DNA from 4 places in the Pseudoalteromonas sp. SG41-2 genome. Region 1 is predicted to be linked to each of the others. Evidence: predicted binding sites of a transcription regulator. Region 1 holds the regulator's gene; each other region holds the start of a gene.
The links. Region 1 encodes sigma-54, which starts transcription at its own class of promoters, with help from an activator protein. Its sites were predicted from a motif close to GTTGGCACGNNNNTNGNNT; they were not measured.
Positions count from the first base shown of each region.

Region 2: H5186_RS11245 (diacylglycerol kinase family protein) is a predicted target of sigma-54. The motif match lies at 1,305-1,323, and genes of this name have one in related genera.
Region 3: flgJ (flagellar assembly peptidoglycan hydrolase FlgJ) is a predicted target of sigma-54. The motif match lies at 1,546-1,564, and genes of this name have one in related genera.
Region 4: H5186_RS03850 (EF-hand domain-containing protein) is a predicted target of sigma-54. The motif match lies at 1,304-1,322, and genes of this name have one in related genera.

Region 1 is NZ_JACJFK010000037.1:9,920-13,134, forward strand. It holds gene ptsN (PTS IIA-like nitrogen regulatory protein PtsN) at 1-246, opposite strand, end outside; gene hpf (ribosome hibernation promoting factor) at 251-538, opposite strand; gene H5186_RS20595 (RNA polymerase factor sigma-54) at 567-2,063, opposite strand; gene lptB (LPS export ABC transporter ATP-binding protein) at 2,130-2,855, opposite strand; gene lptA (lipopolysaccharide transport periplasmic protein LptA) at 2,852-3,215, opposite strand, start outside.
Region 2 is NZ_JACJFK010000012.1:48,988-52,202, forward strand. It holds gene H5186_RS11245 (diacylglycerol kinase family protein) at 1-1,267, opposite strand, end outside; gene H5186_RS11250 (branched-chain amino acid aminotransferase) at 1,542-2,543, opposite strand; gene H5186_RS11255 (sigma-70 family RNA polymerase sigma factor) at 2,907-3,215, shown strand, end outside.
Region 3 is NZ_JACJFK010000006.1:136,470-139,684, reverse strand. It holds gene flgH (flagellar basal body L-ring protein FlgH) at 1-299, shown strand, start outside; gene H5186_RS06970 (flagellar basal body P-ring protein FlgI) at 311-1,405, shown strand; gene flgJ (flagellar assembly peptidoglycan hydrolase FlgJ) at 1,602-2,570, shown strand; gene H5186_RS06960 (FlgK family flagellar hook-associated protein) at 2,572-3,215, shown strand, end outside.
Region 4 is NZ_JACJFK010000003.1:241,809-245,023, forward strand. It holds gene H5186_RS03830 (amidohydrolase) at 1-75, opposite strand, end outside; gene H5186_RS03835 (EF-hand domain-containing protein) at 196-432, opposite strand; gene H5186_RS03840 (EF-hand domain-containing protein) at 445-681, opposite strand; gene H5186_RS03845 (hypothetical protein) at 792-1,019, opposite strand; gene H5186_RS03850 (EF-hand domain-containing protein) at 1,042-1,269, opposite strand; gene H5186_RS03855 (HAMP domain-containing sensor histidine kinase) at 1,585-3,054, shown strand; gene H5186_RS03860 (hypothetical protein) at 3,056-3,215, shown strand, end outside.

The DNA of each region.
Region 1 (3,215 bases):
CACTATAATTATTGCTAGCGGGTTTTCAACACCACTCATACGGCCATGAGGAATAGCAATACCACGACCAATACCCGTACTACCTAGTTTTTCTCTCGACAGTAGTGCGTTGAGGATTTCTTGTTGTGATAGCTGAGGAAGTTGTTCATGAGCCAATTGGCTGATAAATTCAATGATCCGTTTTTTGCTATTAAAAAGGACCGCAGCTTTACTGCAGTCCTGGCAAATAAGTGAGCTTAATTTCATAGTGTTAGTGTCGAGCGTGCTTCTCTTTGTGTTTAATTACCTGACGGTCAAGTTTGTCGATTAGTCCGTCAATGGCTGCATACATGTCTTGGTGCTCAGTTGAGGCAAATAATTCAGCGCCACTGACATGTAATGTGGCTTCTGCTTTTTGGCTTAGCTTTTCTACATCAAGAATGACATGGACATTATTGATATGATCAAAATGCCTTTCAAGCTTGGCAAACTTATTGTTTACATAGTCTCTTAATGAATCAGTAATTTCTACATGACGACCAGTTAAATTTAGTTGCATAAGCATTTTCCTCTTGTGATTTTACGCCTTAAATCAAACTTTTACGTTGATTTGACGGTGGAATAGCCAGTGACTCGCGGTATTTTGCAATAGTCCGTCTAGCTACTTTGATACCTTGCTCTGCCAATATATCTGCAATTTTACTATCACTCAATGGTTTCGCTGAGTTTTCTGCACTGATCAATTTTCTGATCAATGCTCGAATGGCTGTCGATGAGCATTCGCCGCCGTTCTCAGTACTTACATGGCTCGAGAAAAAATATTTTAACTCAAATATACCACGAGGGGTATGCATGTATTTTTGGGTGGTTACACGAGAAATTGTTGATTCGTGCATCTCAACCATTTCGGCAACGTCGTTTAGTACCATAGGGCGCATGGCCTCAGGGCCATGCTCAAAGAATCCTTGCTGCTGTTTAACAATGCAGTTGGTTACTTTGAGTAACGTCTCGTTACGACTTTCTAGGCTTTTAATAAACCATTTAGCTTCTTGCAAATGCGAGCGTATAAATTGGCTGTCAGTGCTTGATTTTACAGAGCGTGACATCGCCGCATATTGGCTGTTCACTCTAATTTTTGGCATGCTGTCTGGATTGAGTTCAACCACCCAGCGACCTTTAATTTTTTTCACCGAAACGTCAGGAATAACATACTCTGATTCTTCGCGTACTATGGTATCCGCAGGCTTTGGGTTAAGGCTGTGGATCAGTGTCATTACTTCTTTTAGTTCATCTTCTTTAAGCTTAGTCTTTTTCATCAAAGTGCGATAGTCACGACTAGCTAATAAATCGATATGATCAGTTAAAATCATTTTTGTCTCGCTAATCCAAGGAGTTGCAGGATCAAATTGATTTAATTGAATACATAAACATTCTTGTAGGCTGCGCGCAGCAATACCAACAGGGTCAAACAACTGAATGCGTTTTAACACTGCTTGCACTTCGTCGAGTTCGATTTCTTCTTCGTTATTACCTTGATTTAAGCTTTCTGCGATGTCTTCGCAGCTCAAGGTTAAAATACCTGAATCGTCAACGGCTTCAACAATCGCAATGGCAATGGCTTCATCGGTTGGACTAAAAGGTGTGAGTTGTAATTGCCACATTAGATATTCGTGCAAGGTTTCAGTTGAGGCACCTTGATAAATTGACTCATCTTCAGGCATTGGCCCAGATGACGTATTTGGCGCAGCACTCATGTATTCGTCCCAGGTGACGTCCATAGCCATTTCGTCACTTAAGGTCTCTTTACTTAATGCTTCGCTACTTTCTTGTTCATATTCGCTTGGCTTGTCGTCTGCTGATGCGCTAACGGTTAAGTCATCGTTATCTTGTTTTTGTTCGTTTTTACCAGCCGTGTCGTCTGAATATTCATGTTCTTCTAGCTCTAACAATGGATTGCTGTCGAGCGCTTCTTGAATTTCTTGCTGGAGATCCAATGTACTGAGTTGCAATAAGCGAATTGCTTGTTGCAGCTGTGGTGTCATTGTAAGTTGCTGGCCCATGCGCAGCTGGAGTGATTGCCTCATGTATCTCTAACAATCCTTTTATTGTTATCATCGTTAAGTCTAGCAGATACTTAGCCGAGCGTGGCTTTATAGCCTAAATTGCTCGCCCAGGTAAACATCGCGGACTGTTTGGTCGGCGAGTACATGCTCAGGGGTACCTGATGCAATTAACTCCCCATGAGAAACTATGTAGGCTTTTTCACAAACATCAAGGGTTTCTCGTACATTGTGGTCGGTAATAAGCACGCCAATACCACGGTTTTTAAGGTGTTCAATAATCTTCTTTATATCTAACACTGAAATAGGATCAACGCCAGCAAAAGGCTCATCAAGTAAGATAAATTTTGGGTTTGCGGCTAAAGCGCGTGCAATTTCAACTCGACGACGTTCACCGCCAGATAATGCCATACCTTGGCTGTCGCGGATATGTTGAATGCTAAACTCATCAAGTAAGCTGTCGAGCGCTTCTTCTCTGGCTTGTTTATTCAGCTCTTTACGAGTTTCTAAAATAGCCATCAGGTTTTGATAAACAGTTAATTTACGGAAGATGGATGATTCTTGTGGCAGGTAGCCAATCCCTAACCGTGCGCGACTGTGCATTGGCAGTAAGGTGATGTCATTATCATCAATACTGATTTTACCTTTGTCGCTTGGAACTAAACCCACAATCATATAAAAGGTGGTGGTTTTACCAGCGCCATTAGGACCCAATAAGCCAACAATGCTGCCTGCGCTAACTTCTAAACCCACGCTTTTTACAACTTGGCGACCTTTATAGCTTTTTGCTAGAAATTCAGCTTTTAATGTACTCATGGCTGCCCTTTAGATTTGTCTTTTTTACTGTCTACTGGTACCAAAATGGTGTGCACACGATCGCTTGAGCTTGCGCCTTTTTCAGCACTGATCAGTTGCTGGTCCATATCATAGGTAATGCTTTTGGCATTGATTTTTTGACCTGCCTGAGTGACTTGTGCATTGCCAACCAAGGTTAAATAGCGCTTAGCGACATCGTAACGGACTTCATCAGCACTGGCACTCATTACTGTGCCATCAGTTTGTTTTTCTTCAAAGTAAGCCGGACTGCCAGTTGCGACAAGTAGTTGTTTGTTATCGCCTAAATCTTCGCGCTTATGGACTTCAAGTCGATCCGCTTTGATACGGCGGTTACCATGA
Region 2 (3,215 bases), on a different contig from region 1:
CGTTATCATCTAGCTGTACGGTGAAATCTTGGGCTTTTTGTTCACCCAAAGCTTGCCAGAAGCCCTGTAAATATGCGAACTGACCAAGCTCATTTTTAGTATCCCGATCGGCTTTTTCAATCATGTGTTGTTCAAAGCCAATCCCTGCTAACAACAACATCAACTCACCATTGCAATATGCTGTATCCATTTGCTTGGTTTGCCCTTCAATAATCAAATCACATGCTACTTCCACAGGGATCAACTTTGACTTAATTCCCATTAACACATGTGCTAGAGCATTGGCCGTGCCAAATGGGATAATACCTAATTTACAGTCTGTGTTTACCAAAACACTTGCCACTTCTGCCACTGTGCCATCGCCGCCGCAGGCGATGATCATATCTGGTTTATCAGCTATCGCTTGTTTGGCCAACACAATCCCATTTTGCTCGACTGATGTGATCATCACTTTTAAGTTATAATAAGCAGATAAACGCGCAACAATTAAATGCTCTTTTTGCTGCCATAACTTAGTGCCGGAAACTGGATTAGCAATTAATACCGCTTTATTTTTGATTAATAACTCACCCTTTTTATGGCGTTTAACTAGTTGACGCAGTTGGTGTTTATTTAAATTAGCGGTTTCGCGTGTTTCTTTTATTTGCGCAAGCACTTGATGTACATCAGCCTCCTTATTTTGACTGAGTAAATAAGCCGCCATCACAAACACTGAACGACCACGACCCAACGCACAATGCACCACCACACGACGATTATCTTTAATATGATGGGCAATCCAGTTAATCGCTTGATTAAGCTGCGAACGTGTTGGGACTCGATGATCAAGCACTGGGATATTTAAATAGTTTATGTTTTCTTGTGTTGATGACCATTCAAGTCCATCAAATTCACAGGTTACATCTAAAATCGCGGTAATACCGTTATCTTTTAAAGTATCTATATCTGAAGGGAATAAGCGACAGGCTAAAAATAAGTGTTCGTTAATTTGTTGTAATGGCGGTACTTTATCGTGCTTTCGGCTCCACGCGTTATAAACTTGTGCCCCCAATAAAAAAGGTATGAAAGCCCAACGAATGTAAAACGGGATAACACCGTTTTCTCGTTTACGAAAAATTTTTGCAATATTAAAAAAATAGGCACCGCTTACCAGTAATAGAGATAAAGCCGTCCAATAGAATAGCAGCGAAAAATAGCTAGGACTAACCTGCCACCCCATAATGATAAATACAATTGCCAGTAATAAGTAACTTATTGCGGCCCACATAAACGCTCCTTTTGTCGTTAGTTATACCCAAACAGAAATGCAATCTATGCGCCACTAATAAAATTTCACAGAAATAAATATTCATATATATTTCATAGCATTAAGATATCAACTGATTAGTTTAGTGATACTTCCTGTGTTTACATACGTTATTTTTACACACCTTTGCAGCTAACTTACACAGTTGAAAGTATAGATTATTAAATAATTTAGACCATAAAAAAGCCTAGGTTATAAATAACCTAGGCTTTTTATAAAAACATATCGTTTAACTTTACACGTCGATTTTGGTTAACCAGCCATGGGTGTCTGGTGCTTTACCCCATTGAATATCGTTAAGGGCTTGGCGCAAACGCATTGTCGTTGGCCCTGCTTCACCACTGCCCACTTTGTATTCTTTATCATTATGAATAAAAGTACCCACTGGGGTTAATACCGCAGCAGTGCCAGATAAAGCAGCTTCAGTACCCGGTTTTGCAGCACGCTCAAGTAATTCAGTGACTGTAAAATTGCGCTCGGATACTGTCATACCTAAATCTTTAGCTATGGTTAAAATACTGCTGCGCGTCACGCCATGTAAAAAGGTGCTATCTAGCGCTTTAGTAATAATTTCATTACCATCAATTAAAATAAAGTTTGCGGCACCAGTTTCTTGTACATCACCGCCTGGGCAGAATAGAATTTGGTCGGCTTGATGTTGCAAGCGTGCTGCCGTAATGGGTGCTAATGCACTAGCGTAGTTACCACCACTTTTGATCATACCCATGTGCGGGGCACAGCGCATACCATCTTCTTCTAGTAATACTCGCAGCGCAGTCGCGCCACCAGCAAAGTAATCACCCACAGGTGATAATAGCACATACAATAATGAACTTAATGACGGCACAGCCGCTTTACCAATGGCAGCTTCAGTACCGATATGAGTTGGACGAATATACATAGAGCCCGGTGGTAACGGCGTTTCATCAGCATACTGGCGGACAATATCAATGATCATTTTTTCAAGCTTGGCTCCATCAACTTCAGGTAAGCTTAATAAATGCGAGCTTTGTTTCATGCGGGCAATGTTAGCGTCCATGCGGAAAATATAGACTGAGCCGTCTTCATGGCGAAATGCTTTTAACCCCTCAAAACATGTACTTGAATAGTGAAGAACATGTGCACCAGCATGAAGTTCAATTTTATCTGACGGAACAACAGAGCTTTCGCTCCAAGCGTTATCAGTAAAACGTGCTTGAATCATCTGCGGCATAAATACGGTACCGAATGCGGCCATTTTAATCTCTCTTATGTGGTCTACTTTTACCCCATTGTATGACATTCATGCACTGTTTAACCATAACTAAAACAAGGCATTTATTGGAAGTAACAGGATTTTTTGCAATTTCGTCAGTATTTAACTTTGGTAGGTCCTATTATTCTGCTTTGCGGCGTCATTTCCAGCTCTCTAAACGATGAATGTAGGACTGCAGTCTCAGATATAAAACTGATCGCCGCAACTTGATAAGCCGTATTTTACTGCTAGGCTAACTGGTGGAAAAGCATGAAAATAATGATAAGCACCCATCATTTAGTTGGTTTTTTGCATCCATTTTACATCATCATACGTTTACTAACTGACAATAATAATAGGAACTCTATGGAAACCGACGAATTATTACCTCTACTAAGTGCAACCGCGCAGGGCAATAAACAGGCATTTGCTAAATTGTATAATGCCACAAGCGCAAAGCTGTTTGCGATCAGCTTAAAAATGTTAGGCAATCGTGCTCATGCCGAGGAAGCGCTGCAAGATGCATTTGTGAAAATTTGGCACAATGCATCTGATTATCAAGTAACCAAAGGCACAGTGATCAGCTGGATGATCAGCATTGTTCGTTATCGTAGCTTAGACTCTTTGCGCTATCACAAAGTGCGTAAAGAGCAATCCTTAGATGACGACTCTGCA
Region 3 (3,215 bases), on a different contig from region 1:
ATACTAAGTCAAATCAATCTAATAGTTTATTTGGTGATATTTCCGTAAATGTTATGCGGGTATTACCTAATGGTAATTTAGTGATCCGTGGTGAAAAATGGCTGACTTTAAACTCCGGCGAAGAATTTATTCGTTTGGAAGGTCTTGTTCGCCCGCAAGATGTTACTGCAGATAATACTGTGACCTCTAACAGAATCGCAAATGCGCGTATTCAGTATTCTGGTAAAGGGCAAATGCAAGAGACTCAAACGGCAGGATGGTTAACTCGATTCTTCACTAGCTCTCTGTTCCCTTTTTAAAGGATGTTGATATGAATAGCTTGAAAGCGTTGCTGTGTATATGTTTATTAGCTTGGCATTCTATTGCTAGCGCTGAACGTATCAAGGATGTCTCAATGGTTGAAGGTGTTCGCTCAAACCAGTTAGTTGGTTATGGTCTGGTAGTAGGTTTACCTGGCACCGGTGAGCAAAGTCGTTTTACTGAACAAAGTTTTAAAGCCATGCTAAATAGTTTTGGTATTACCATGGCATCGAATTTAAAACCCAAAATCAAAAATGTAGCAGCGGTTGCTGTGCATGCAGAATTACCTGCATTTAGAAAGCCAGGGCAGACAATCGATATTACTGTATCGTCAATTGGTAGTGCGGGTAGCTTACGTGGTGGAACATTACTACAAACCTTTTTGAAAGGGGTTGATGGAAATACTTATGCTATCGCGCAAGGTAGTCTAATTGTTGGCGGGTTAGGTGTCGAAGGAGCTGATGGTAGTAAGATCGTAATGAACACGCCCACGGTAGGACGTATTCCAAATGGCGCAACGGTTGAACGGGCAATTAAAAGTCCTTTTATGCAAGGTGATTACATAACTTTTAATTTAAATCGTCCTGATTTCACTACTGCTAAACGTTTGGAGCAAACCATTAATGAGCTTATCGGCCCAGACAGTGCACATGCCCTTGATGCCGCTTCAATTCGTGTTATTGCCCCGCGTGATGCGTCGCAGCGTGTTGCTTATTTGTCTACGCTTGAAAACTTAGAGTTTAAACCTGCCGATACTTCGGCAAAAATTATTGTAAATTCACGCACTGGCACCATAGTGATCGGCAAAAACGTGCGGTTACAAGCGGCGGCAATTACCCATGGTGGTCTTACCGTTACGATCGCAGAACAGCAAAATGTATCGCAGCCTAACGCATTAAGTGAAGGGGAAACTGCCGTTACTAATCAAAGTATTATTGATGTTAACGAAGATGATTCTCGGGCCTTTGTATTTAACCCCGGTGTTAGCCTTGACGATTTAGTGCGCGCAATTAACGAAGTTGGAGCAGCGCCTGGTGACTTAATGGCGATACTAGAAGCATTAAAAGAAGCGGGTGCCATTAGCGGTCAACTCGTGGTTATTTAAACCATATTGACCCCCTAAGTTTGCGTTAACTTGCATTTAGGGGGCCTTGACTTGCATAATTAATCAACGCTTTTATACTTTCGCAAACTCGCAAACTCGCAAACTCGCAAACTCGCAAACTCGCAAACTCGCAAACTCGCATTGGCTTAATTATTGCATTGTTAATACTATTATTAATCACTGTGTCAAATTGCTGATGGATACTAATCATCTCGATAAACAAAACTTCTTTGATTTAGGCAATCTCAATACATTACGTCAAGATGCCTTAAAAAGTGGTGCCTCGCCTGAAGCATCAAAAGAAGCGCTAAAAAAAGCAGCGGCACAATTTGAATCTATTTTTACGCAAATGCTTTTAAAAAGTATGCGTAAAGCAAACGAAGCGTTTGAAGACGAAGACAGCCCTTTTAACTCCAGTGGAGTAAAGTTTTTTGAAGAAATGCATGATCAACAGTTATCGGTTGATTTATCTTCAAAAGGTTCATTGGGCTTAGCCGATCTCATAGTGCAACAACTCTCTCCTGACGGGAAAAAATTTACCCCTAGTTCAGTGCTGCGCACCGTCGATGATTTTACCAGTGATCAACGTGCAACCAGCAAGAATGCTGATAAGGCGGCTGACACTCAGGCTGTCAATAGCAGCTCATCAACAGCGCAAAAACCTCAGTTTGAAAATGCAGAAGATTTTATCAGTAGTGTTTGGGAACATGCCAAAACAGCTGCTGAGAAAATTGGTTTGAACCCCGCTGTGATGGTTGCACAAGCAGCTCTTGAGACTGGCTGGGGGAAACATATCATTAATAAAAGTGATGGTAATAGCAGCTTTAATTTATTCAATATTAAATCAGATAAAAGCTGGCAAGGTGAGAAAGCCAACAAAATGACGCTTGAATTTGAGCAAGGCACACCAGTTAAAAAACAAGCTAGTTTTCGTGCATATGATTCTATTAAAGAGAGTGTGAATGACTTTGTGCAGTTTTTGATAGAAAACCCACGTTACCAAGAAGCGCTACAAAATACCGCAAAACCGGCTGCCTTTTTAGATTCATTACAAAAAGCTGGTTATGCCACTGACCCCAATTACGCTGACAAAATTAAGCAAGTGCTAAACCACACAGAGCTTAAGACATTGGCGACATCATTGGTTCGCCAAGGAGTAAATTAACATGTCGTTTAACTTATTTGACATTGCAAGCTCAGGAGTTCGAGCTAGCTCTGAGTTACTGCAAACCACCAGTAAGAACATTACCAATGTTAATACGGTAGGTTATGTACGCGAGCGTACAGAGCATATGACCATGATTGATAACCAAGTCGGTCGTGGAGAAACCTATCGTTTATTAAATGAGTTTGCACAAAAGCAACTCAATCGTGATACCTCAAATAAAACCTTTTTCGACCAATTTGTGACTGAGGCTGGCCGGGTTGATAGTTTGTTTTCTCAAGAATCCAATAGTCTATCGACTAGTATGAATTCGTTATTCAATAATGTGCAGGAAAGTTTAAATCAGCCATCATCCTCAGTTGCACGATCGCTCGTAATGACGGATGCAAAAAATTTGATTGATCAAATGGATCGCTTATCAGGCATTGTATTTAATCAAAAAAATATCGTGAATGATCAGTTAGAAATATTTTCTGATGAAGCGAATACATTAATTCAAAATATTAGCAGCTTGAATAAGCAAATAGCTACCGTAAATGGTACGCGTAACGAGGCAAACTCAAGCACCACGTACAACGAAAGAGACCTTGCTATTCGTAAGTTATCGGAATTAATTGATGTAGAGACACTTGATGGCCCCAACGG
Region 4 (3,215 bases), on a different contig from region 1:
AGCATTGTAGATCACCGTGGTATCAGCTAGCACAGGTAAAGATAAAGTGATTAAACAGGCGAGTAAGCATTTCATTGTTAGAATTCTTTTTCTGCTTTTGTTAGTTAAACAGTAACAGAGAATACTGAGTCTGCAAATTAAATATAATAAATTATTTATCGTTGTGCATTTCAACTATGCTGATGAATTAGCTATTCATTTATTTGCATATAGAGTAAATTCAGACAGTGATAATCTACCATCTTTATCGCTGTCATAGTTTTTAAAACGAGACCACAGGGCAGGATCTTTTGCTGACTCTGAACGCGTGATAAGACCGTCTTTATCGCGGTCTAAGTTTTTGAATTGTTCTGCTATATTATCAGTTGTTGCAAAACTGCAACAGCTACTGACAAATAACAAACTTAGTCCCAGTTGTGTACAAAATTTCATTGGGGAAACTCGTTAATCTAGATTATTAGTTAAAAAACGCTTAAATTCAGATAGGGAAATTTTATTGTCTTGGTTTTTGTCCCAACGTTTAAAGTTACTCAACAATTGTGGTTGTGGTTCAAGCTCATTATGCGTTAAATAGCCATCTTTATTGCTATCTAAATGATCAAAACGTTGTTTTACATCCAGTGCCATTGCGCTAAAACTGGTGGCTAGCGACACACTTAATATTATTAATATGCTTTTCATTATTTACATCCTACCAACAAAAAGAATAAAGCATTTGCCATAATTTAAATCCCAACATTAAATCCGTTTACACATTCCCTCCGGGATTATGGCAAATACTTTAAAGCCTTTTAAAATTTAAACTTTGCGAACTCTTGCTCAGATAACTGCTCGTCGTTATTATCATCAAGATCAGTAAACTGCTTTAATAGCGTGTTGTTTTGCTTGGCTTCAAGCAATGAAATTTGTCCGTCAGAGTCGGTATCTAATTGCGCAAACTTAACGTTTAATTGTGATGCTAAAACAGTGGCGCTAATGACTAAAAACATCAGTGAAAAAGCGGCGATAAGTTGTTTCATAGCAGTGTTTCCTTTGGGAAAATTATTGCAAAAATTGTTTAAACTCAGCAAATGAAATTTGACCATTTTGATCTTTGTCAATTTGCTCAAAACTTTCGTGTAATACCGCATCTTCAGATGCTTCTGCTTCACTCAATGTGCCATTACTGTCTTTATCAAGTTCTGCGAAGGTGGCCTCGACATCAATGGCAAAGCTGTTAAAGCTAAGCAGTAGGCTGATGCATAAGCACAGCGGTGTTAATATTTTCATATTATTTCCTTATAAACAGTCGTTGATACGGATGTTACAAGAACGATGCCAATTTTTTTATTGTAAAAATATCAGTGACTTAATGTTTTGGCATGATAATAAGTGGGAAAAAATGACTGGGCAGTGTGTCTTTTTTGCAACAACTTTTAACGGGTATTGATTAAGTTTTTAAAAAACAGTTGGTTAAGTTGTTTCAATTTAGCGTCAGTCGCTTTATATAGCGCTACACAGTTCGCCTTATTCATTATTCTTATTGATTCAGCTAGTGTATAAGTAACACCTTCCATAATCAGACATTTAACTAAAGGAGTAGCGATAATGGCCTCATTCGCTAAAAAGTACAGTGCATTACTTAGTTGGCGACCCAATTTAATAGGCCAGTTTTTGTTTAGTACTTTGTTATCGCTGCTGCCATTATCACTGGTAGTGATTGTATTTTTAAATGCGCTGAATAAACAGCTAGCAGTAACTCAACAAATCGTCAGTGAAAATTATCAAATTACCAAGTCATTTAATAATCTTAAGCAAGACCTCAATAGCTTAGAGCGTGCAACGCGACAAAACTGGGTGCTGAAAAGCGAATCACTCGATGAATTGATTGTTGATAAGTGGCAATCATCACTACAAAGCATTGATGAACTAACTTTTATAAGTTCTACGGGGGAGTATATTAAGCAATGGCAGCAACTCGCACAGGTATTGCAATTAGCGCATACTCAACTCGTTACTGAAGGACAACAAGATGCGCAATTGTTTATTCCTGTGAGTGAATTAATTGCGCGTCAAACGGTGTGGCTAAGAGATCAAAATGAGCTGCAAATAACTAAAAATCAGCAACAGTTAAAAGCTTTGCAAAGCTCATTTATCAATTGGTTAATAGCACTTATCCCATTAACTTTACTAGTAGGTGGTGGTTTTTTATGGCGTATAAGTGGTCGCTTAAAAGGATTAACGTCGGTTATTGATAAGCTTGGGCAAGGTCATTGGCAACAAAAAATAGCTGTACAAGGCTCTGCTGAGTTGGTTGAACTAGGAAATAAATTACAATGGGTGCAAGAGCAGTTGCATCAATTAGAGCAACAAAAAGATACTTTTTTACGCCATGTTACCCATGAATTGAAAACTCCATTAGCGTCAATGGTTGAGGGCACTGACTTACTTGCCGATGAAATCGTTGGGCCAATTAACAAAGAGCAGCAAGCGGTGTTGGCGTTAATTACCCAGAGCATGGTGCGTTTGCGCGCTATGATCGATAGTTTACTTAGTTACAATGCGATTCGCAGCAGCAAAGAAGACTTAAGTGAGCTGGAATTCTCGCAATTAATAACCAAGATAAACAGCCATTTTGAACATCGTTTAGTGGCGCGTAAGCAAAGCTTATGTTGGCATTGTGAGTTACCCGAGCAACCACTGGAAATTGCTGCAGAGCTTGTTGAAATGATCTTAATTCAGTTGATCTCTAATGGCTTAAAGTTTTCACCAGCAGGACAGGCGGTCAATATTGCTCTGTCATTAGCTGGTCGTACTTTGACTATGAGCGTTAGCGATCAAGGCACCGGTATTAAAGAGCAAGAGAAATCACATATATTCAGTGCCTTTTATCAAGGTAAGAATGCTAAAGATATAACCGCTCAAGGTAGTGGTTTAGGGCTCACCATTGTAAAAGAGTCTGTTGAGCAATTGATGGGTACTTTACACGTTGAGCATAATGAGCCACAAGGCTGTCGTTTTATAATTCAAATCCCAATCATCCCTCCAACCAATAAAAACCAAGGAGTTAATTAGCATGGGCGTGCGTTTAAATGCCATTTTAGTAGTTTGCATTACAACCTTAGGGCTCGCAGGGTGTGAGTTAACTGAGCAGCCAGTAAATAAAAGCAACCCTGAAGCTGAACAAGCGGGTAAGGTGACTACACCACAAGGGGATAGTTTACCAAATCCGAAAC